DNA from 3 places in the Photorhabdus machadonis genome. Region 1 is predicted to be linked to each of the others. Evidence: predicted binding sites of a transcription regulator. Region 1 holds the regulator's gene; each other region holds the start of a gene.
The links. Region 1 encodes sigma-54, which starts transcription at its own class of promoters, with help from an activator protein. Its sites were predicted from a motif close to GTTGGCACANNTTTCGCTNT; they were not measured.

Region 1 (7,626 bases):
GCGGAAAAGCGACGTTCTCAAAAACATTCAAATCAGTAAATAATGCCCCGGACTGAAACAACATGCTCATCTTCTTGCGGGCAGCATACAGACGAGAACGGGATAAAACAGGCATATTATCGCCATCAAACCAGATTTCTCCTCGTTCAGGACGCAACTGACCGCCAATCAATCGTAATAGTGTTGTTTTCCCTATCCCAGAAGGCCCCATGATTGCAGTGACTTTTCCTTTGGGCACCGCCAGATTAATATCAGCAAAAATCGGCCGGTTACCACGGGTAAAATACATACCACGGATCTCGATGAGATTTGCTGCTTGTTGACTCATTATTGATAGACCTTAACGGTTAATAAATTGGCTTTATATTTGGTTCATATATTAATCACATATACTACAAAAAAGTTGGAGAATTTTCGCCACTAAAGTTGTGACAAATTTTACTTTTCCACCCTCCGCCGTCAGAATATACCCCATCTAACTAAACAAACAATTTTTGTTTAAGAAATCAACCAACGTTAATATTAAATTCGGAATATACCTTACAAAGGACGCTTCATGCTTCTGACCTTTTTACTCTTAATTACCGGGTTGATTTTACTGGTATATGGTTCCGATAGATTAGTATATGGTGCTGCAATTTTTGCCCGTACTCTGGGACTGCCTCCCTTTATTATTGGCGTTACCGTTGTTGGCATTGGAACGTCTCTGCCCGAATTAATGGTTTCCGTTACTGCCATGCTGGACGGCCAACCCGATATGGCTGTTGGTAATGTTATTGGCTCCAACATTACCAATCTGCTGCTGATAACCGGTGCCGCCGCATTTATTCGCCCTCTGGAAGTAAAATCAGATATGCTGCGGCAGGAACTGCCTTTAATGCTGTTGATCACTGCTTTCTGTGGTTATTTGATGAGTGATAACTATCTCAGCCGGATGGACGGGTTAGTATTACTGGCTTCTGCCATTGCGTATATATTACTGATGATAAAAATGGCGGCTCTGCCACGCTGTGCCGAAGCTGATATTTACACACAAGAGCAAGTTTCTGAATTACCGCTCGAAGGCAATAAACGCATTGCCCTGCTTTGGATACTATTAGGGTTGATTATTTTACCTATGGCGACTCGTATGGTTATTGATAATGCAACTGTTATTGCCCGCATTTATGGTATTAGTGAATTAGTTATCGGACTTACTGTGCTTGCGGTCGGCACCAGCCTGCCAGAACTGGCAACCGCTATTGCAGCCGCGTTCAAAGGAGAAGACGATATTGCATTCGGGAATATTATAGGTTCGAATATATTCAATATATCAATTGTTTTGGGCCTTCCCGCATTACTCTCACCAGCAGCCATTTCACCTGAATCTTTCCACCGTGATTTTTGGGTCATGATGGTAGCCAGCACAATATTTGCTGCATTTTGTCTGGGTGGTAAACACCGGTTAAACCGATTTAAAGGTGTCCTGTTATTAAGCTGCTTTATCGCTTATTTTATCGTGCTGTTTATTTTCAATTACAATATTGAATAAACACGAATTAGTAGGAAAAAGAAATGCCTAAGATTGATTTTCAGCAAGCGGGTAAGATAGTTTTACAGATAGAACGTGATGGGTTGGCAGAACTTGAACACTATATCAATGAAGATTTTGCCCGCACCTGTGAACTGATGTTCAACTGCGAAGGTAAGGTTATTGTCATGGGGATGGGCAAATCCGGCCACATCGGGTGTAAAATTGCCGCAACTTTCGCCAGTACGGGTACACCCTCCTTTTTCGTTCATCCGGGAGAAGCCAGCCACGGCGATCTCGGTATGGTTACACCTAAAGATATCGTTTTGGCCATCTCAAATTCGGGGGAATCCAATGAAATTCTGTCATTGATCCCCGCATTGAAACGCCAAAAAATTCCGCTTATCTGCATGACTAACAATTACAACAGCAGCATGGGAAAAGCTGCGGATATTCACCTGTGTATCAAAGTCCCACAGGAAGCCTGTCCACTAGGTTTAGCACCGACAACCAGTACTACTGCAACATTGGTTATGGGTGATGCTTTAGCGGTTGCATTGCTCCAGGCTCGTGGCTTTACCGCTGAAGACTTCGCACTATCACATCCAGGCGGTACACTTGGGCGTAAACTTCTGCTACTGGTGAGTGATTTAATGAATACAGGTGATGATATCCCAAGAGTGAATCGCGATGCCTCTTTACGTGAAGCACTCGTCGAAATCACCCGCCAAAAACTGGGTATGACCGTCATTTGCGATGAAAATATGTATATTGATGGTATTTTTACCGATGGTGACTTGCGGCGAGTGTTTGATATGGGAATTGATTTGTACAATGTCAAAATTTCAGCTGTTATGACAACTGGCGGTATCCGTATCAAACCGAATGCCCTTGCCGTTGATGCATTGAACTTAATGCAGTCACGCCATATCACGTCCTTACTGGTTACCGAGGAAAATAAATTACTTGGTGTATTGCATATGCATGATCTGCTACAAGCTGGTGTAGTTTAACCTGAGAGAACACCTTAATGAGCCAATTAGTTTATCTGGACACCTGTTATGGCCCAGTGAATAAAGACATTATTGAAAAAGCCAGTAGAATCCGTCTGCTGATTTGCGACGTTGACGGTGTGATGTCTGATGGCCTGATATATATGGGCAATGACGGCGAAGAATTGAAAACGTTTAACGTTCGTGATGGCTACGGGATTCGCTGCCTGATCACTTCAGGAATCGAAGTCGCTATTATTACCGGCCGTAAGGCAAAATTGCTGGAAGATCGAGCAAACACCCTAGGCATTACACATCTTTACCAAGGACAAAGTGATAAGGTTTTGGCGTATAGAGAACTGTTAGATAAACTGGGACTAAAACCAGAACAGGTTGCTTACATCGGTGATGATCTGATTGACTGGCCAGTCATGGAACAAGTGGGCTTATCTGTCGCTGTGGCAGATGCACATCCATTACTACTACCAAAAGCGCATTATGTCACCCAGATTGCAGGGGGACGCGGCGCGGTAAGAGAACTTTGTGATTTGGTGCTTTTCGCTCAGAATAAGCTGGAAGAGGCCAAAGGACTATCAATATAGTAGGTTGAAGCGAAACGAGAATGGATAAAATCAAATCCTGGCTGGCTATAATACTGGCGTTAATTACCCTGGCGTTAATTGGCTGGAACTTATCTGATTCAAACGAGACTAACTCATCTTCTGACACAGATAACAGTCAGCCAACATACCAAAGTCAGGAAACCATAACCTTTGTTTATGATCCTACGGGTAAGCTGACGTATAAACTGGTCGCTGATGACGTCCAAAATTATGCTGAATCAAAACTTACCTGGTTTACCAAGCCGGTATTAACGACATATGACTCAAACGCCATTGCTACATGGACAGTTCGTGCGAAAAAAGCCAAACTGACCAACGACAGAATGCTCTATCTTTACGGAGATGTGCAGGTTGACAATCTGACTGATACGGCACAATTACAGCGTATTACCACAGAAAATGCTATCGTCAATCTGGTCACTCAGGATGTTTCATCCGACGATCAGGTCACACTGATTGGCGTAGGATTGAAGTCCGTCGGTATGAAAATGCGTGGCAACCTGCGGAACAAAACCGCTGAACTGATTGAAAAGGTTAACACCTACTATGAAATCCAACATGAACAACAGAATCCGTAATGCTCTTATTGCCAGTGCCATTTTTACAGTCAGTCTTCCGGCTCTGGCACTGAAAGATGACACACAGAAACCCATTTCTATTGATTCTGCCAAGCAATCCCTTGACATGACTGGGAACACTGCCACATTTACAGAAAACGTGATCGTTAAACAAGGCTCTATTGATATCCACGCTGACAAAGTTGTTGTGACCCGCCCGGATGGCGACTCTAAAAAAATGGTTGTTGAAGCATTTGGTAATCCGGTAACTTTCTATCAGCTACAGGACAACGGCAAACCAATCAAGGGCCGCGGTGCCAAAATGCGTTACGAAATGGATAAGGAGCTGATTACACTGACTGGCAACGCCTATCTGGAACAGTTAGACAGCAATATAAAAGGCGACCGTATCACTTACCTGGTCCCAACCCAGCAAATGGAAGCGTTCGGTGACAAAGGTAAACGAGTGACAACTGTTCTGTTACCTTCCCAGTTACAAGAAGAAAGCCCTGCGGTTAACAACAAGAGTAAATAACGAGATATGGCAATACTAAACGCAGAAAACCTGGCGAAAGCTTACAAAGGCCGTAAGGTCGTTGAAAATGTCAGCTTAAACGTGAACTCCGGTGAAATTGTTGGCCTACTTGGCCCTAACGGTGCAGGGAAAACCACGACTTTTTATATGGTCGTAGGTATTGTTGCACGGGATGCAGGAATAATTACCATTGATGGCGAAGATATCAGCCTGCTGCCACTTCACGAACGGGCGCGCCGTGGTATTGGCTACTTGCCTCAGGAAGCTTCTATTTTCCGCCGTCTGAATGTATTCGACAATCTGATGGCCGTATTGGAAATCCGTCAGGATCTAACTCAGGAACAACGGAAGGAACGGGCCGAAGAGCTGATGGAGGAGTTCCATATCAGCCACCTACGGGACAATCTGGGTCAATCACTTTCCGGTGGTGAACGTCGCCGCGTAGAGATTGCCCGCGCACTGGCCGCCAATCCTAAATTTATTTTGCTGGATGAACCTTTCGCCGGGGTAGATCCCATCTCAGTAATCGATATCAAAAAAATTATTCAGCATTTGAGAGATTACGGGCTGGGCGTCCTGATCACAGACCATAACGTCCGTGAAACATTAGATGTCTGTGAGCGTGCTTATATTGTCAGCCAAGGGCAGTTGATTGCTCACGGCACACCGAATGATATCCTTAATAATGAACAGGTGAAGCGCGTTTATTTAGGCGAAGGTTTCCGGCTCTAATTCAGCCAGGAGAATTGATTTAACGCTATGAAGCAAAGTTTGCAACTCAGGTTCAGTCAGCAACTGACTATGACACCACAGCTCCAACAAGCCATTCGTTTGTTGCAACTTTCTACGCTTGAACTTCAACAGGAAATACAGCAAGCGTTAGAAATGAACCCTTTGCTTGAGCAGGATGAAGATCATCAAGAAATCAGTAACCAGGAATCTTCTGACAACGAAACTGACGTTATGGATACGCTTGATGCCCTACAACAAAAGGATATGCCGGATGAGTTGCCACTGGATGCCAGCTGGGATGAAATTTATACAGCTGGTACACCTTCCGGTACACGTAATGACTATAGTGATGACGACCTGCCACTTTACCAAGGTGAAACAGTCCAAACCCTGCAAGACTATTTGATGTGGCAGGCAGGACTGACCCCTTTTACAGAAACAGATGCAGCAATTGCCACATCAATCATTGATGCCGTAGATGATACAGGCTACCTTACTGTACCACTGGAGGATATCCTTGCCAGCATTGGCGACGGTCAACTGACTCTGGCAGAAGTGGAAACCGTGCTCAAACGGGTACAACATTTTGATCCTATCGGTGTCGCTGCCCGTGATCTAAAAGATTGTCTCCTGATCCAGCTATCCCTGTTTCCACCAGAAACACCTTATCTGAAAGAAGCGAAATTGATCGTCTGCGAACATCTGGAATTACTGGGTAATCGGGATTTCCGCAACTTAATCCGTTTAAGTCGCTTGAAAGAAGATACCCTGAAAGAAGTGATTGATTTAATCCAGTCACTTGAACCAAGGCCTGGTTTGGCAATAAACACAGGTGAATCAGAGTATGTCATCCCTGATGTGCTGGTTCGAAAAGAAAGTGAACACTGGCAAGTAGAATTAAATACAGATAGCATTCCCCGTTTACATATTAATCAGCATTATGCGGAACTTGGGCAACATACACACAATGAAAGTGACAGCCAATTTATCCGCAATAATCTACAGGAAGCTAAATGGCTTATCAAAAGCCTGGAAAGCCGAAATGATACTCTGCTGAAAGTTACGCGCTGCATTGTAGAGCAGCAACAGGAATTTTTTGAACATGGCGAAGAACATATGAAGCCCATGGTTTTGGCAGACATAGCCTTCCAGGTTGATATGCATGAATCTACCATTTCCAGGGTGACTACCCAGAAATTCCTACACAGCCCACGGGGTATTTTTGAATTGAAGTATTTTTTCTCCAGCCATGTTAATACAGAAAGTGGAGGCGAAGCCTCTTCAACTGCAATACGGGCCTTGGTGAAAAAACTGGTAGCAGCGGAGAACTCCGCCAAACCATTAAGTGACAGCAAACTGACGAGCATGCTAGCCAATCAAGGCATTATGGTTGCCCGACGGACTGTCGCAAAATATCGAGAGTCGTTATCCATTCCGCCATCAAACCAACGTAAGCGTCTGGTTTGAAATGAACAGAGAAGGAAGACAATATGCAACTCAAAATAACTGGCCACAATATTGAAATTACTGATGCATTACGCGACATTATCACTGCGAAATGCAGCAAGCTGGATCAATATTTCGACAGGATCAACCTGACTCAGGTAATCCTCCGTGTGGAAAAAGTACAACAAATCGCCGAAGCCACGGTACATATTAACGGAGGCGAGTTGCACGCATCCTCAGAACATGAAGATATGTATGCAGCCATTGATGGACTGGTTGATAAACTGGCTCGTCAGTTAACCAAACATAAAGATAAACTGAGACAACATTAACAGTTATTTAACGATAGCTGTAATAAAAACAGCGGAGTTTTGCTGTAAAACAGTGCACAAATACCGGATGCCACAGCTAACCTATGGCATCCGGTATCAATAAGCACCTAAGCGAATAGAAAAATGAATAACCAAGCAGATTTACGACTAAGCTCTGTACTTTCCCTCGAATGTACGCGCAACAATGTACATTGTTCGAGCAAAAAACGGGCTTTAGAGATTATCAGTGAGCTGGCATCTAAGCGGCTTAAATTACCCGAGAATATCGTATTCGAAGCAATATTGACCAGAGAAAAAGTAGGCACTACTGGAATTGGCAGTGGTATTGCTATCCCTCACGGTAAGCTGGATGAAGAAAGCTCAGATCACGCTGTTGGCGTTTTCCTCAATCTGGAACAACCCATTGCTTTTGATGCCATTGATAATCAACCAGTCGATTTGCTGTTTGCTTTACTGGTTCCAAACGATCAATGCCAAACACATTTACACACATTGTCATTGATTGCCAAACGCCTTGCAGATAAAAATCTCTGCCGTCGTTTAAGATCGGCACAAAGTGATCAAGAACTTTACGCAATTATCACTGAATAGCTGTTGCAATGAATGGAGAGCAACAGATAACAGTGGCTCATAATAATAACCACTGAGAAATTAAGGGGAGTCGCCTCATGGTGCTGATGATAGTCAGTGGCCGTTCCGGTTCGGGTAAATCCGTTGCCTTGCGCGCACTGGAAGATATGGGTTTTTATTGTGTAGACAACTTGCCGGTAGTGTTGCTGCCGGAATTAGCAAATACGCTGGCTGATCGCGATATTTCTGCTGCTGTCAGTATTGATGTAAGAAACATGCCGGAATCCCCCGAAGTTTTCGAAGAAGCCCTGACTAAACTACCCGCCAGT
Region 2 (7,626 bases), 240 kb from region 1:
TATGATGTCGAGCTCCTACGCGATGGAGGAAGTTTCAGTGCCCGGCGAGTCAGTGCGATTCAGAATGGTAAGCCTATCTTTTATATGACCGCCTCATTCCAAAGTCATGAAGAAAGTTTTGAACACCAGAATATGATGCCGGATGTCCCCTATCCAGAAGAACTTATCCCTCAGGACGAAATTGCGAAAAAAATGTCGCATCTGCTGCCGCAGAAGATGCAGAATATTTTTCTTCACCCCTGCCCGTTGGAAATGAGACCAGTAAAATATTACAGTCCATTCAATTACCTACCAGAAGAACCTGTACGCTATGTTTGGTTCCGCAGTAATGGCGACATGCCTGCTGATCCTTTTATGCATCAATATCTGCTCGGATACGCCTCTGATTTTAATTTCCTACCAACAGCATTGCAGCCACATGGTGTTGGGTTCCTTGAGAAAGATATTAAGATAGCAACTATTGACCACTCTATGTGGTTCCACCGTCCGTTTAAACTAGACGACTGGTTACTCTATGCTATAGATAGTCCATCAGCTTCTGGAGCCCGTGGTTTTGTTCGTGGGCAGATTTATAATCATGAAGGTGTACTTGTTGCTTCCACTGTACAAGAAGGGCTAATCAGGAAACGGAACAAATAAAAATAATAAAGGCAGCAAATAAGAAACCAGCATCACACTTACGGTCTTATTGCTGCCTGTTTATATCACAGATTAATTATAAGCACTCTCTCCATGGGAATTAATATCCAGACCTTCTCTTTCAATTTCAACAGTAACCCGCAGCCCTACCAGCAGATCTGCTATTTTAAAAGCAATAAAAGAAACAATTACCGACCAAACCACACAGATCAATATACTAAAAGCCTGAATACTCACTTGTTCCAACATGGTTATACCCTCTGCATAACCGGTTCCGCCCAATGATTTCGCTGTAAAAACTCCAGTTAGGAGACAACCCACGATCCCACATATGCCATGTATACCAAATACATCACACACATCATCAACACGTAACCACCGCTTTAAGGCCACCACGCCCCAAAGCCCGGCAAAACCCGCGATTAAGCCAATAATTAGTGCACCACCAACACCAACCATTCCCGCAGCAGGTGTAATACCAACCAGTCCAGCAATACAACCTGAACATGCCCCTAAAAGAGAAGGTTTATTACGGAAAAGCCATTCTGCAAAAACCCATGACAGAATAGCGGCGGCAGTCGCCACAATTGTATTCAAAAATGCCAGAGCCGCGATTTCATTAGCCGCACCAGCAGAACCCGCATTAAAACCAAACCAACCGATATAGAGCACAGCAGTACCGATGAAGACCATCGGCAAGTTATGCGGTTTAAATGCCTCTTTCCCAAAACCAGTACGTTTTCCCAGTAAGTAAGCACCAACCAATCCAGCTACAGCAGCATTAATATGTACAACTGTACCACCAGCAAAATCTAACGCACCATCCTGTGAAAGAACACCTCCGCCCCAAACCATATGTGCCATGGGTAAGTAAGAAAACGTTAACCACAGCACACTGAAAATTAACAAAGCCGGAAAACGAATACGCTCCCCTAACGCGCCAATAATCAAAGCAACAGTGATACAAGCGAAAGAGCCCTGAAATGCCACATGAATTAACTGATAAAAATTGCCGCTTAAGTTCGTAATTGCCAAATTCTTTAACATCATTTGACTAAAACTACCAAAAAAACCATTCCCAGGTTCAAAAGCCAGACTATAACCGTAAATCACCCACAATACACATACCAGAGCAAAACTCACCATAACCTGCGCCATCAGCGATAAAACGTTTTTGCTCCGTAACAATCCACCATAAAATAGAGCAATTCCCGGAATTGTCATAAACAGAACAAGTACTGTACAAATCATCATAAAAGCATTATCAGCGCTATCAGCAACGCCTTCCGCTGCCTGAGATAATGAGGGTAAAAAACTGGCCACAATACCGGTAGCCACAGATAATTGTCTTTTCATATATATATTCCCTATCAGTGACTTATATTGCCGCATCGTTAGTTTCACCTGTTCTGATACGGATCGTCTGTTGTAATTCGATGACAAAAATTTTACCATCGCCAACTTTTCCGGTGAAAGCCGATTGCTGAATTGCATGAATTACCTCCTCAACTAACTCATCTGCTACAGCAATATCTATCTTTACTTTAGGTAAAAAATTGACGCTATATTCAGCTCCACGATAAAGCTCTGCATGTCCTTTCTGACGACCAAATCCTTTTACCTCTGTTATAGTCATCCCTTGAACACCAAGATCAGAGAGAGCTTCCCTAATATCCTCCAATTTGAATGGTTTTATAATTGTCGTAATGAGCTTCATATATCCCCCGCCATCCGGCTATTGTGTTTGCAATAAGGAAATAGCAAGAGGTGTGCCAGAAATTAAAAATATATAAAAATCAAGTAATAATAGAGTAAATAAAAACCACGGAGAGAAGAAGAGAGGAGAGCAACGAATGTACTCTCCCGTTAGCGCACCAAATTAGTGCAAATTCGATTAAATCAACATCTCTTTCTCAGAGATTGTGCCACATTCATTTAATGTATCGCTTACTTGTTGTAACTGATACATCTGATAGTAACGTCCACGTCTTACCAATAATTGTTGATGGCGTCCTTGTTCAATAACTGCACCACGATGCAGCATCAGAATAGTATCAGCCTCCACAATAGTGGACAGACGGTGAGCAATCACGATCAGTGTTGTTTGCTGACGAATCAATCGTAAAGCCTGTTGTACCGCTTGTTCCGTACCAGAATCAATATTTGCTGTCGCTTCATCAAGGATCAAAATTTGCGGTGCTTGCACTAACACTCTCGCCATAGCAAGCAATTGTTTTTGGCCGGCTGACAACGTATTGCCCTGCTCTCCCAAGATAGTATGAAGGCCATCAGGAAACGTGCGCACTAACTTAGCTAATTGCACAGTTTCCAGTACCTGCCAAACCTTCTCTTCTGAAATATTCCGACCAAGCGTAACATTGTTAAAGAAAGAGTCAGCAAGAACGACAGGATCCTGCTGAACCATTGCCACACCATTACGCAATACCGAATGAGACAAAGATGATACAGGCCTACCATCAAGGTAAATCTCCCCTTTCTGCCACGGGTAATATCCCATCAGTAAATTTGCCAGCGTACTTTTCCCACTACCGGTATGACCAACTAAAGCCACAAAACCATAAGCCGGAACCTGTAAGTCAATATCTTGTAAAACTATTTTGTCATCACGGTAGGAAAAACTAACATTTTCTATATCAATTCGACCACTGGATAAGGGTTGACTATCCATACCATAACCTTGTTGAGGGCTATCCATTAATTCAAATATCCTCTCACCAGAAACTACAGCCTGTTGCAGGATTGATTGCTGAGAAGTCAGTTCGATTAGTGGTTCATTCAACCGCCCAAGATAATCGATAAAAGCATACAATACCCCGACACCGATCACTCCTGCTCCACTGAACCCAAACAACACAATGAGACCGCACAACACCATAGTAGACAATAAACTCAGTAATGGACGTAACAAAATCCCATCTAATCGCAGCGCCTGCATTCTCGCTTTAAAATGAGCACGATTTGTTGACAACATACGTTCACCAAAACGCGCCTGCTGCCGGAACTGCTGAACAACACTCATTCCATTGATGACCTCATTAAAATGATCATTAATATCAGCTAAATAACTGCGTATCCGCCGGACAATTGGCGTACTTAGATGCTGATATATCGCCATGACAATCAACACGACAGGAAAAATAAGAATGGCAATCAATGCCATACGCCATTCCAACACAAACATAGCAATCAGCATCGTACCAATCAATGCAATGCTACGGAATACCGTAGGAACCACATTGACATAAAGATCTTTAATGACCTCAGTATCGTTCGTTACACGGGAAATCAACTGCCCTACCGGTTGATTATCAAAAGCACTCAGCGGCTGACGTAATGCTGCATTCATCACATCAGTACGAAGTTGCTGAACCATATCAACTGACACTTGATTGAACAATAAAGCCTGGAAATAGTGTAATGCGGCCGTAATCAATTGCAGAGCAATAAAGGTTACAGACAGCCCAATAATCACCCCTATTGGCATATTACCCGTTGCAACCATATTATCGATAAAGTAGCTAATCAGAATCGGGCCACTGACTTCCGCAATTGCGGCCCCCCACAGCATCAGTACCGCCATTCCCAACGGCTTACGATAATTTTTTCCATAAACCAGCAAACGTTTCAGAGACGGCCACAATCGACGAACCTTAGTCATCTTTATCTCCCTCAGTGGCTTCCTCGTCATCTAATGCTGCTTCGAGCTGCTGATAATGATACATATCACGGTACCATCCTGGCTGCTCCGCCAGTTGCTGATGCCGTCCATGATGTATAACAGAACCTTGCTGTATCACCAGAATATTATCAGCATCAGTTAATGCAGACAGGCGGTGGGCACTGATAATAACCGTACGTTGTTGTCTCCACTGGTTGAGGTTTTGTAAGATATTGTGTTCAGTTTGCCCATCAACCGCAGATAAAGCGTCATCCAGAATCAAAATCTCTGCATCTAAAAGCAATGCTCTTGCAATAGAGATGCGCTGCTTCTGCCCACCAGAAAGCATCACTCCACGCTCGCCCACTTCCGTCTGATACCCTTCAGGTAAACGAAGAATATCTTCATGAACATTGGCAAGACGGGCAACTTCTTCGATCTGTTCCTGTGTTGCCTCTGGATGCCCCAAAGCAATATTCCCGGCAACGGTATCTGAAAATAGAAAAGGAGTTTGATTGACAACAGCAAACCGTGCTCGCCATTCATCTAACCGGATATCTGCAATTTTAATCGACTGGAAAAGAATTTCCCCATCAGTCACATCAAACTGTCTCTGTATCAACGCAAGTAGTGTGCTCTTACCGGAACCCGTTGGGCCACATATCCCCAGTAACTGTCCGGGTGATAACCGGAAGTTAATTTGACTCAGAATAGTTTTGTTACTTTGCGGATAATGAAACGTTTTGATATTCACATTCAGAATACTACGCTCAGGAGATAAATGACGGTTACCATCCGCAATAACCGGAGGCTCCTGCAATAAGCTACGGATACGACTATATGCAGCACTTCCCCGTTCAACGATATTAAACATCCATGCCAACGCTAACATTGGCCAAATCATCAGGCCAAGGTACATCACAAAGCTAGTAAGCTCCCCAAGAGTCAAAACACCATTCAGCACCATCCAGCTACCACCACCGATAGCCAGAAAGTTTGACATACCGATAGCAATAAAAATTGTCGGATCAAATCGGGCATCCACCCTGGCAACATACATATTCTTACGACCCGCTTCCACAGCAACCTGTTCAAACTGATTTGATTGCAGATCTTCAAGACCAAACGCCTTGATCATGCGAATGCTGGTCAGACTTTCCTGAGCCTGGTTATTCAGAGCAGAAAAGGCACCTTGTGCAGATTTAAAGCGATGATGAAGTTGATCACCATATCGTTTAATGATAATTGCCATAATCGGCATAGGTAACAAAGACAATAAAGTTAACTGCCAACTAATTTGTACACTCATCATAATCAGCACTGCGCAACCCATAACCAACGAGTCAACTAAAGTGAGCACCCCCTCACCCGCAGCAAATACCACACGGTCCACATCATTAGTAGCACGGGCCATCAAATCACCCGTACGGTGACGCAGATAAAACTCAGGGGTTTGTCGGCTAAGTTGCCGGTAAAAATTATTCCGTAATTTAACCGCTAATTGATATGACGCCCCAAACAACCACAAGCGCCATATATAACGCAGAATATAAACAATCAATGCAATGACTAGCATAACACCAATCCACACCATCAGTTGGTGAGATGACATAGAACCAGCACGGATGCCGTCAACAATAACACCTACCAGATATGGAGGAACCAGTAGCAGAATAGAAATGATAATAAGCAGAATCACTGCGCCAAGATAGCGACGCCACTCGCTGCGGAAGTACCAGCTTAATTGAGAAAATAATCTCACACGCGTATATCCTGAAATAAAAATAGATAGTGTGAATGTTGAACAACATTCATAATAATGAAGTTAATTCATTGATTAATAATTAGTTAATCTGGTATCGGTAATGCTGTAGTGTACTTGATTTTTTCCATTGCAAAGCTGGATGTAACATCAATCAATCCCGAAACACCATTAACCATGCGCTTGTAGAAGAGATCATAGCTTTTCATATCCACAACTTCTACATGCATCAGATAATCACATTCACCGGCCATACGGTAAAAAGCCAAAACTTCTGGCATTTGCTTTATAAATGCAACAAATTCCTCATACCAGCTACTGTTATGCTGCTGAGTTCTGATCATAACAACCACTGTCAATCCTAACCCTAATTTTTCACTATCAAGCAAAGCCACTTTGCCAACGATATAGCCTTCGTCTTCAAGCCGTTTTAAACGTTTCCAGCAAGGGGTAGAGGTAAGATTAACAGCTTCCGCCAACGCATTCAGAGACAGGCTACAATCTTTCTGTAGTAACTTAAGCAACTTGCGGTCTGTTTTATCTAACATAGCCACCTCTTATAGAAAATTTTTCCACAAAGAAACCACATATTGAAAAAAATAACAATCCATTTCTCCCAGTATAAAGTTAATCTACTCATCATCAATTATATTCTAATTAAGAGTTAACAATTTATGTCGCACAGCTGGACAACCAAGGCAATCAAAGAGATTCAGGCAGATTACCAACGCAGTTCTGATACTCATCTCATCCGCCTTAATTTACCGGCTTTTCCAGGTATCCATTTATATCTGAAAGATGAAAGTACCCACCCAACCGGCAGTCTAAAACACAGGCTTGCTCGTTCTTTATTCCTTTACGCACTTATCAATGGCTGGATCAAGGAAGATACTCCAATTATTGAATCCTCATCGGGTAGTACTGCTGTATCCGAAGCCTATTTCGCCCGTCTACTTGGATTACCTTTTATTGCTGTTATGCCCTCATATACCGCAAAACGTAAAATTCAAGAAATTGAATTCTACGGCGGTAAATGCCATTTTGTTAACCATCCAGCGCAAATTTATGACGAATCAGAACGACTAGCGAAAGAATTAAATGGTCATTATATGGATCAATTCACTTATGCTGAACGTGCAACAGACTGGCGGGGTAATAATAATATTGCTGAAAGTATTTTCCGCCAGATGCAAATGGAACCATTTCCTGAGCCAGATTATATCGTTATGAGCGCTGGCACTGGCGGGACTTCCGCAACATTAGGGCGCTATATCCGTTACCAAGGGTATAACACCAAGCTGATTGTTGTTGATCCAGAAAACTCTGTATTTTATGACTGCTTCCGTCAAAATTGTTGTGATATTCGTGGCAATTACAGCAGCAAAATTGAGGGTATTGGCCGTCCCCGGGCAGAGCCTTCTTTTATTCCTACAGTTATCGATGACATGATACAAATACCAGATTGCGCCAGCATTGCAACGATTTACTGGCTGGAAAAATTACTGGGCAGAAAAGTTGGAGCATCTACGGGGGCCAATGTTTGGGG
Region 3 (7,626 bases), 650 kb from region 1:
GAAGATTCGCGGTCAGATAAGCCGATAAATGCCTGAGTCTGGGTTTCGCTGAGAGGGCTCTGAGAGCCGCCATTTTTGGGCTTGAGTTTGCGGTGATTAAGGTAATCGCTGATATGACGATTAACGGTCGTTTCATGAAGACGCAGGGCCTGAGCGATCATCACTGAACTCCAGCCCTCAGAGGCCAGCAGAACCGCTTTGATGCGATCACATTCCCTCTTATCACGGCAGGTGTGATGGAGGTGTTCAAGTTCGGCTTTTTGTTCATCGGTAATGAATATTTTCATGATTGATACCCTGAGTCTCATTTGGGGGAAAATCAAGCAGTTTCAATGAGCACGGGTATATACGAGTACCATCACTGATTGGCCTCGTACCATCACCAACCCAAATTTTACCCAACCGATCAGCTTCTTCACGACTTCCATTTCCTATACTAAAGTTAACCTTGCCATTGTCCCCTTTAATCGCTGCTGCTAGCCTTGAATCCTGCGAAGCAATATTGTGCAAATTTTGTTTTGCCAAGTCATGTTTCAATTTTGGATAAGTTGCCGAGTTATATGCAGAGATTTCATCACTGACTTTATTAATCAGTTTAGACGCTTTTCCGACATCCCCGTTCTTCAGTGCTTTCTCAGCCGTTTTGATAGTCTTCCCAGCGGTGTCACCTGCACCAGGAATAATAGCTATCGCGGCGACCAGATAATCTAATGCACTCTCAGCCTCGACAAAGCCTTTAATATCCCCGATAACCGGCACGAAGTCAGTACCAACGCTGATAATTTCCCCGGCTTGTTTACACGCCTCCGGTGACTGCTGACAAAAGGCTTTCTTTTTCTCCTCATAAGCTTTGATTGTTGAAGTAAAAATATCACCTTTATTACGGTGACCAAAATTACTGTGCCACATCAATAGCCGGATGAAGGGGATAGACGGCGGTCAGGTAAATTAAAAGATAACTCGTGGCCCTGACCACCGGGTTGTTGCGTTGATCCATCGTACTTTCTCTTTCCTCTTAAGTTAATCTGGCTTCGGTGATGAAACGGTCATCTTTCCATAGGAAATATTGATAACTTTATAGTGACATAAAAAAACTATTCTAGTGTAGTATTAATTTCCCGTCTGAATGGATGGTGCAAAATATGATCATGGTAGGGTTGTTTAAGCCTGATAATGGGGAATGCGATATATTAAATGCTGGAAAGTGGTGATAGGGATGGAAATATTCTATTCAACCTATGCGGTCGATTTGGTGATCGACGCTTTGATCTCCGATACGCGAAAAGCTTTAACAACTGAGAACCTATTAGCCGATTTTGGGCATGGGTCAGCAAATGCTCGTGAATTTATAGCCCTGTCTCAACCATAAAATCCGGATGTCCATCAAAAGCTACTCTCTCCTTACTCCAACCCCAATTCTTTTAGTTTCCGTGTAATGGTATTTCGTCCCCAACCCAACAGGCGTGCAGCATCCTGCTTATGTCCTTGGGTATGTTTAAGCGCACAGTTAAGTAAAGTACGTTCCAGCAATGGTAAGGCGTCAGATAGCAGATCCTGCTGACCCTTTTCCAACGCATTTGTTGCCCAGTGAGCGAGTAGCTGCGGCCAGTTTTCCGGTATTGTTGTTGCCAATGTTGTCATGCTGGTTTCAGGGTGATGGGCTTCAAATAGTTCAGGCGGCAAATCTTGTACCAATACTTCCTGACTTGCCGCCATCACCGTCAGCCAGCGGCAGATGTTTTCCAACTGGCGAACATTGCCCGGCCAAGGTAAGCGCATTAAAGCAATTTCTGCGTCAGGGTGGAGAATTTTTGCTTCTACGCCCAGCTCTTTGGCCGTTTGTTGCAGGAAATGGCGGGTCAGGCGAGGGAGATCCTCCACTCGGTCGCGCAGGGGAGGTAACTGCATACGAATAACATTCAGGCGATGATACAGATCTTCACGGAATTGGCCTTTTTCTACCAGTCGTTCAAGATCCTGGTGGGTTGCAGCTATAATCCGTACATCCACTTTCACGGGGGCATAGCCGCCAACCCGGTAAAACTGGCCTTCAGCCAATACCCGTAACAGGCGGGTCTGAATGTCCAATGGCATATCGCCAATTTCATCAAGAAATAGCGAACCGCGATTGGCCTGTTCAAATCGTCCATGACGTACTTGATTGGCACCGGTAAACGCCCCTTTCTCATGACCAAACAGCTCTGATTCAATCAGATCTTTGGGAATCGCTGCCATGTTAAGTGCAATAAATGGCTCATTGGCTCTTGGGCTGTGGCGGTGCAGGGCATGGGCCACCAGCTCTTTCCCGGTACCGGATTCGCCATTAATCAACACACTGATCGAAGAGCGGGAAAGGCGGCCAATAATGCGGTAAACATCTTGCATAGCAGGCGCTTCACCTATCATGTCGGAAACCGATGTAACGACCTGTGGATTTTTAGCGGGTTGATTCTGTTCGCGGGAGTGGCTAAGTGCGCGTTCCAGCAGTGCAACAGCTTCATCAATATCAAAGGGTTTTGGTAAATAATCAAAAGCGCCTTGTTGATAGGCACTGACTGCGGCATCCAGATCAGAATGGGCTGTCATGATAATAACCGGCAGCAACGGATGACTCTGCTTGATATTGTTCAGCAGGTGCAAGCCGTTCATTCCCGGCATACGAATATCAGAAATCAGGACATCCGGTGTGTTTTGGGTCAGCGCGGTTAGTACACTGTCAGCGTCTGCGAAACTGATGCATTCCATCCCCGCGCTACTGAGCGCCCGTTCAAGTACCCAGCGGATTGAGTTGTCATCATCAACGATCCAGATTTTTCCTCGTTGCATAGCTATCCTCTATTTCTTGATCGGTAAGTAGATAGAAAATTCTGTGTGCCCCGGCCAACTGGTAAATTCTATTTTACCGGAATGCTGATCTATTAAATTGCGGGCAATGGATAGACCAAGACCGGTTCCGCCTTCATGGGCACTGACCATCGGGTAAAATAGTGTGTCCTGAATTTGTGGCGGGATACCTGGCCCGTTATCTTCCACATCTATTCTGGCAGCCAGACGATAGCGCTTACCATGCAGGGTGATTTGGAATGCGGTCCGGGTACGCAGGGTAATGGTGCCACCCTGTGTGCCCAGAGCCTGCAAGGCGTTACGGGTGATGTTCAGCAGCACCTGCTCAATCTGATCCGGGTAGTGGGCCAGTTCTGGCAGGCTGGGATCGTAATCCTTTGTTAGTGTGACGTTATCCGGCATCTCCAGCGAGACTAATTGATAGACCCGTTCAGCAACATAATGAATGCTTTGTTGAATTTGTTCGCCCGGATGTTGTGGGCCAAGTAATCTGTCTACCAGATGACGCAACCGGTCCGCCTGTTCAATAATCACTTGGGTGTATTCCTGCAAAGCAGGATCAGGCAGGGCTCTTGAAAGTAATTGTGCGGCTCCCCTCAGCCCGCCGAGGGGATTTTTGATTTCATGTGCCAGCCCCCGAACCAATTCCCGTGCCGCTATCTGCTGAGCTTGTTGTACCTGCTCTTGGCTTAACCGGCGTTGACTATCCATAGGCGCCAGTTCCAGCAAAATGAACTGCCCGGAAATGGGTTGGGCACTGAGCGACATAATATGAGAGCGGTTATTAACCACTAACGTCACTTCGTTGTCAGTAAAACTCTGACCGCTGACTAAACTGGCGTGCATCAGTTCTGTATCCAGTGAAAAGTAACTGAACAGCACTGGAAGAGGTGTACCTAATAGTTTACGGGCACTCTGAGCTAATAGTTGCAGCGCTGCATGGTTGGCATAGCGGATCACGAGATCGGTATCCAGCACCAGTACGCTGTTAATCAACGAGTTTAATATTTGTCCGGTATCGGGTAGATTTTCCGTTTTCATCCACACTTCCTGCACCTTTTTGGTGCACTGTATCATATTCGAGCGTAAAACCCAGTCAAAGCCTGAGCTCAGGGAGCAGGAAAAAGGCCCATCCGAAGATGGGCTAAAGGTTTCACGGCAACAAAAAATGATCAGCAGGAATGGCGCTGCTCATTACACACTGTAATACAGTTCAAACTCCAGTGGATGTGGTGTCAGGCGGACACGCTCCATTTCACTGTTTTTCAATTCAATATAAGCATCAATGGCGTCATCGGTGAATACGCCACCACGGGTCAGGAATTCGCGGTCAGTATCTAATGCTGCCAGTGCTTCATCCAGAGAAGAAGCGACAGTTGGGATCTCTTTGGCTTCTTCCGGTGGCAGGTCATACAGATTTTTATCCATCGCATCACCCGGATGGATTTTGTTGATGATACCGTCAAGGCCAGCCATCAACTGAGCGGCAAATGCCAAATAAGGGTTAGCTGCCGGGTCAGGGAAGCGGACTTCAATACGGCGGGCTTTGGTGCTGGCGACAACCGGAATACGGATGGATGCGGAACGGTTACGGGCAGAATAGGCCAGCATAACCGGTGCTTCATAGCCCGGAACCAGACGTTTATAAGAGTTGGTTGTCGGGTTGGTAAATGCGTTCAGTGCTCGGGCATGTTTGATAATGCCGCCAATGTAGAACAGCGCCAGTTCGGACAACCCCCCGTACTTGTCACCGGCAAACAGGTTGGTTCCGTTTTTAGACAGGGACATATGACAGTGCATACCGGAGCCATTATCACCAACCAGTGGTTTTGGCATAAAAGTGGCGGTTTTGCCAAAATTGTGCGCCACATTATGTACGACGTATTTGTAAATCTGGGTTTCGTCAGCCTTTTTGGTCATCGTGTTGAAACGAGTCGCTATTTCATTTTGACCGGCAGTGCCAACTTCATGATGGTGAGCTTCCACAACCAGTCCCATTGCTTCCATCGTTAGGCACATGGCTGAGCGTAAATCTTGAGAAGAATCAACCGGAGGTAGCGGGGCGTAACCGCCTTTTGCCGCAGGTCGGTGGCCTTTGTTACCGCCTTCGTATTGAGTTCCAGAGTTCCATGCTGCTTCAATATCATCAATATGGTAGTAGGAACCGGACATAGAACTGCCGAAGCGTATGTCGTCAAACAGGAAAAACTCAGGTTCAGGCCCACACAGGACGGTATCTGCAATGCCGCTTGAGCGCAAAAAATCTTCAGCGCGTTTGCAGATGGAGCGTGGATCACGTTCATAGCCTTGCATCGTGCCGGGTTCCAGAATGTCACAACGGAGGATCAGAGTGGCATCATCAAAGAATGGATCAAGCATCGCTGTACTTGAGTCTGGCATCAGCACCATGTCGGATTCGTTAATACCTTTCCAACCGTGAATTGAAGAACCGTCGAACATTTTGCCATCTTCAAAGAAGTCTGCATTAACCTGATGAGCAGGAATGGTCATATGTTGTTCTTTGCCTTTGGTATCAGTGAAACGCAAATCAATAAACTTCACCTGATGCTCTTCAATCATGGTTAAAACATGTTCAGCGGACATACTCGGTTTCTCCTGGTTTGTGTCGGTCTTGGTAAAATGGTTTTAGATTAAGACGTAAAGAAAACACCGTTACATTGTTTTACCTTAACAAGGCTATTTACGCGTTTGCAAACTTGTCGTTGTAAAAAAACAATCTTATTAGATGAAAAAACAATTGCGAAAAGCGTGCCAACTTTCTGACACCTTGCAATATACTGTGTTATGGATATCCCTATGATGGGATGCCTTAATATTCAGGAAAATTGCACTGTATTGGTGCGATTATGTTACTATCCTGCACCTTGTCGGTGCATTTTTATCAATAGTGCATCTTTTATAGGCGTGAAAGGGATCACAATTCCATTGGTATCAAGTTGTTAAGAACAGATTCTTGTGATCCTGTTTAGTCCCTCGACCAATGTGTGTACAATAGCGCGCTATTTCTAAATGCCTGAGGCAAAGTTTGTGATCGAAAAATTGCGTAATATCGCCATTATCGCGCATGTTGACCATGGTAAAACGACCTTGGTTGACAAGCTGCTGCAACAATCCGGTACTTTCGGTGACCGTGCGACAGCGACAGAACGTGTGATGGACTCCAATGATCTGGAGAAAGAGCGTGGAATTACTATCCTCGCAAAAAATACCGCCATTAAATGGAATGACTACCGGATTAATATCGTAGACACTCCGGGACATGCCGATTTCGGCGGTGAAGTAGAACGTGTTATGTCTATGGTTGACAGTGTACTGTTGCTGGTCGATGCCATGGATGGGCCTATGCCTCAGACCCGTTTTGTAACGCAGAAAGCGTTCGCTCATGGTTTAAAACCTATTGTCGTTATCAACAAAGTTGACCGTCCTGGCGCACGTCCTGATTGGGTTGTTGATCAGGTGTTTGATCTGTTTGTAAATCTGGGTGCGACTGACGAACAGCTGGATTTCCCAATTATCTATGCATCTGCACTGATGGGCATTGCCGGTACTGAGCATACTGATATGGCCGAAGATATGACTCCGTTGTATCAGGCGATTGTCGATCATGTAGAGCCACCGAAAGTTGACCTTAATGGTTCATTCCAGATGCAGATTTCTCAGCTGGACTACAACAACTATGTTGGTGTTATCGGTATTGGTCGTATCAAGCGCGGTACGGTTAAACCAAACCAGAACGTCACTATTATTGATAGTGAAGGTAAAACCCGGAACGGCAAAGTTGGTAAAGTTCTGGGCCACCTGGGTCTGGAGCGTATTGAGAGTGAGCAAGCGGAAGCGGGTGACATCGTTGCGATTACCGGTTTGGGTGAACTGAATATTTCCGATACCCTGTGTGACATCAGTGTTGTTGAAGCTCTGCCACCATTGGCTGTTGATGAGCCGACGGTAAGCATGTTCTTCTGTGTTAATACCTCTCCTTTCTGTGGCCGTGAAGGCAAATATGTCACTTCACGTCAGATCCTTGAGCGTCTGAAGAAAGAGCTGGTTCACAACGTCGCATTGCGTGTAGACGAAACCGAAGATCCAGATGCATTCTGTGTTTCTGGCCGTGGTGAACTGCACTTATCTGTTCTGATTGAGAACATGCGCCGTGAAGGTTTTGAACTGGCGGTATCCCGTCCGAAAGTTATCTTCCGTGAGATCGATGGCCGCAAACAAGAGCCATTCGAGCAGGTGACTCTGGATATTGAAGAGCAGCATCAGGGTAATGTGATGCAGGCGTTGGGTGAGCGTAAAGCTGATCTGCGTGATATGTTGCCAGACGGTAAAGGCCGTGTGCGCCTTGATTACATCATTCCAAGCCGTGGTTTGATTGGTTTCCGGACTGAGTTCCTGACTATGACCTCGGGTACTGGCCTGTTGTATGCAACATTTAGCCACTATGATGATATTCGTGCGGGTGAAATCGGTCGCCGTCAGAACGGTGTGATGATTTCTAATGGTCAGGGTAAAGCGGTTGCTTATGCGCTTTACAGCTTGCAGGATCGTGGTAAGTTGTTCCTCGGTCATGGTGCGGAAGTGTATGAAGGCCAGGTGATCGGCATTCACTCCCGTTCTAATGACTTGACAGTGAACTGCCTGACAGGTAAGAAACTGACAAACGTCCGTGCGTCTGGTACTGACGAAGCGACAACCTTGTCTCCACATATTAAGAAAACCTTGGAGCAGGCTCTGGAGTTTATTGATGATGATGAGCTGGTA

Region 2: the regulator sigma-54 is predicted to act here: its motif matches at 2,397-2,416, upstream of glnK (P-II family nitrogen regulator).
Region 3: the regulator sigma-54 is predicted to act here: its motif matches at 5,602-5,621, upstream of glnA (glutamate--ammonia ligase).

Annotation. Positions count from the first base shown of each region.
Region 1 is NZ_CP199761.1:865,006-872,631, reverse strand. It holds gene mlaF (phospholipid ABC transporter ATP-binding protein MlaF) at 1-328, opposite strand, end outside; gene ACUN2T_RS04125 (calcium/sodium antiporter) at 557-1,531, shown strand; gene kdsD (arabinose-5-phosphate isomerase KdsD) at 1,555-2,523, shown strand; gene kdsC (3-deoxy-manno-octulosonate-8-phosphatase KdsC) at 2,541-3,104, shown strand; gene lptC (LPS export ABC transporter periplasmic protein LptC) at 3,125-3,703, shown strand; gene lptA (lipopolysaccharide ABC transporter substrate-binding protein LptA) at 3,684-4,217, shown strand; gene lptB (LPS export ABC transporter ATP-binding protein) at 4,224-4,949, shown strand; gene rpoN (RNA polymerase factor sigma-54) at 4,977-6,416, shown strand; gene hpf (ribosome hibernation promoting factor) at 6,440-6,727, shown strand; gene ptsN (PTS IIA-like nitrogen regulatory protein PtsN) at 6,851-7,318, shown strand; gene rapZ (RNase adapter RapZ) at 7,396-7,626, shown strand, end outside.
Region 2 is NZ_CP199761.1:1,108,366-1,115,991, reverse strand. It holds gene tesB (acyl-CoA thioesterase II) at 1-639, shown strand, start outside; gene amtB (ammonium transporter AmtB) at 712-1,995, opposite strand; gene glnK (P-II family nitrogen regulator) at 2,018-2,356, opposite strand; gene ACUN2T_RS05315 (SmdB family multidrug efflux ABC transporter permease/ATP-binding protein) at 2,534-4,318, opposite strand; gene ACUN2T_RS05310 (SmdA family multidrug ABC transporter permease/ATP-binding protein) at 4,311-6,080, opposite strand; gene ACUN2T_RS05305 (Lrp/AsnC family transcriptional regulator) at 6,167-6,628, opposite strand; gene ACUN2T_RS05300 (PLP-dependent cysteine synthase family protein) at 6,755-7,626, shown strand, end outside.
Region 3 is NZ_CP199761.1:215,677-223,302, forward strand. It holds partial or broken gene ACUN2T_RS01065 (IS630 family transposase) at 1-287, opposite strand, end outside; gene ACUN2T_RS01070 (hypothetical protein) at 265-909, opposite strand; gene ACUN2T_RS01075 (hypothetical protein) at 1,217-1,369, shown strand; gene glnG (nitrogen regulation protein NR(I)) at 1,402-2,826, opposite strand; gene glnL (nitrogen regulation protein NR(II)) at 2,836-3,885, opposite strand; gene glnA (glutamate--ammonia ligase) at 4,039-5,448, opposite strand; gene typA (ribosome-dependent GTPase TypA) at 5,875-7,626, shown strand, end outside.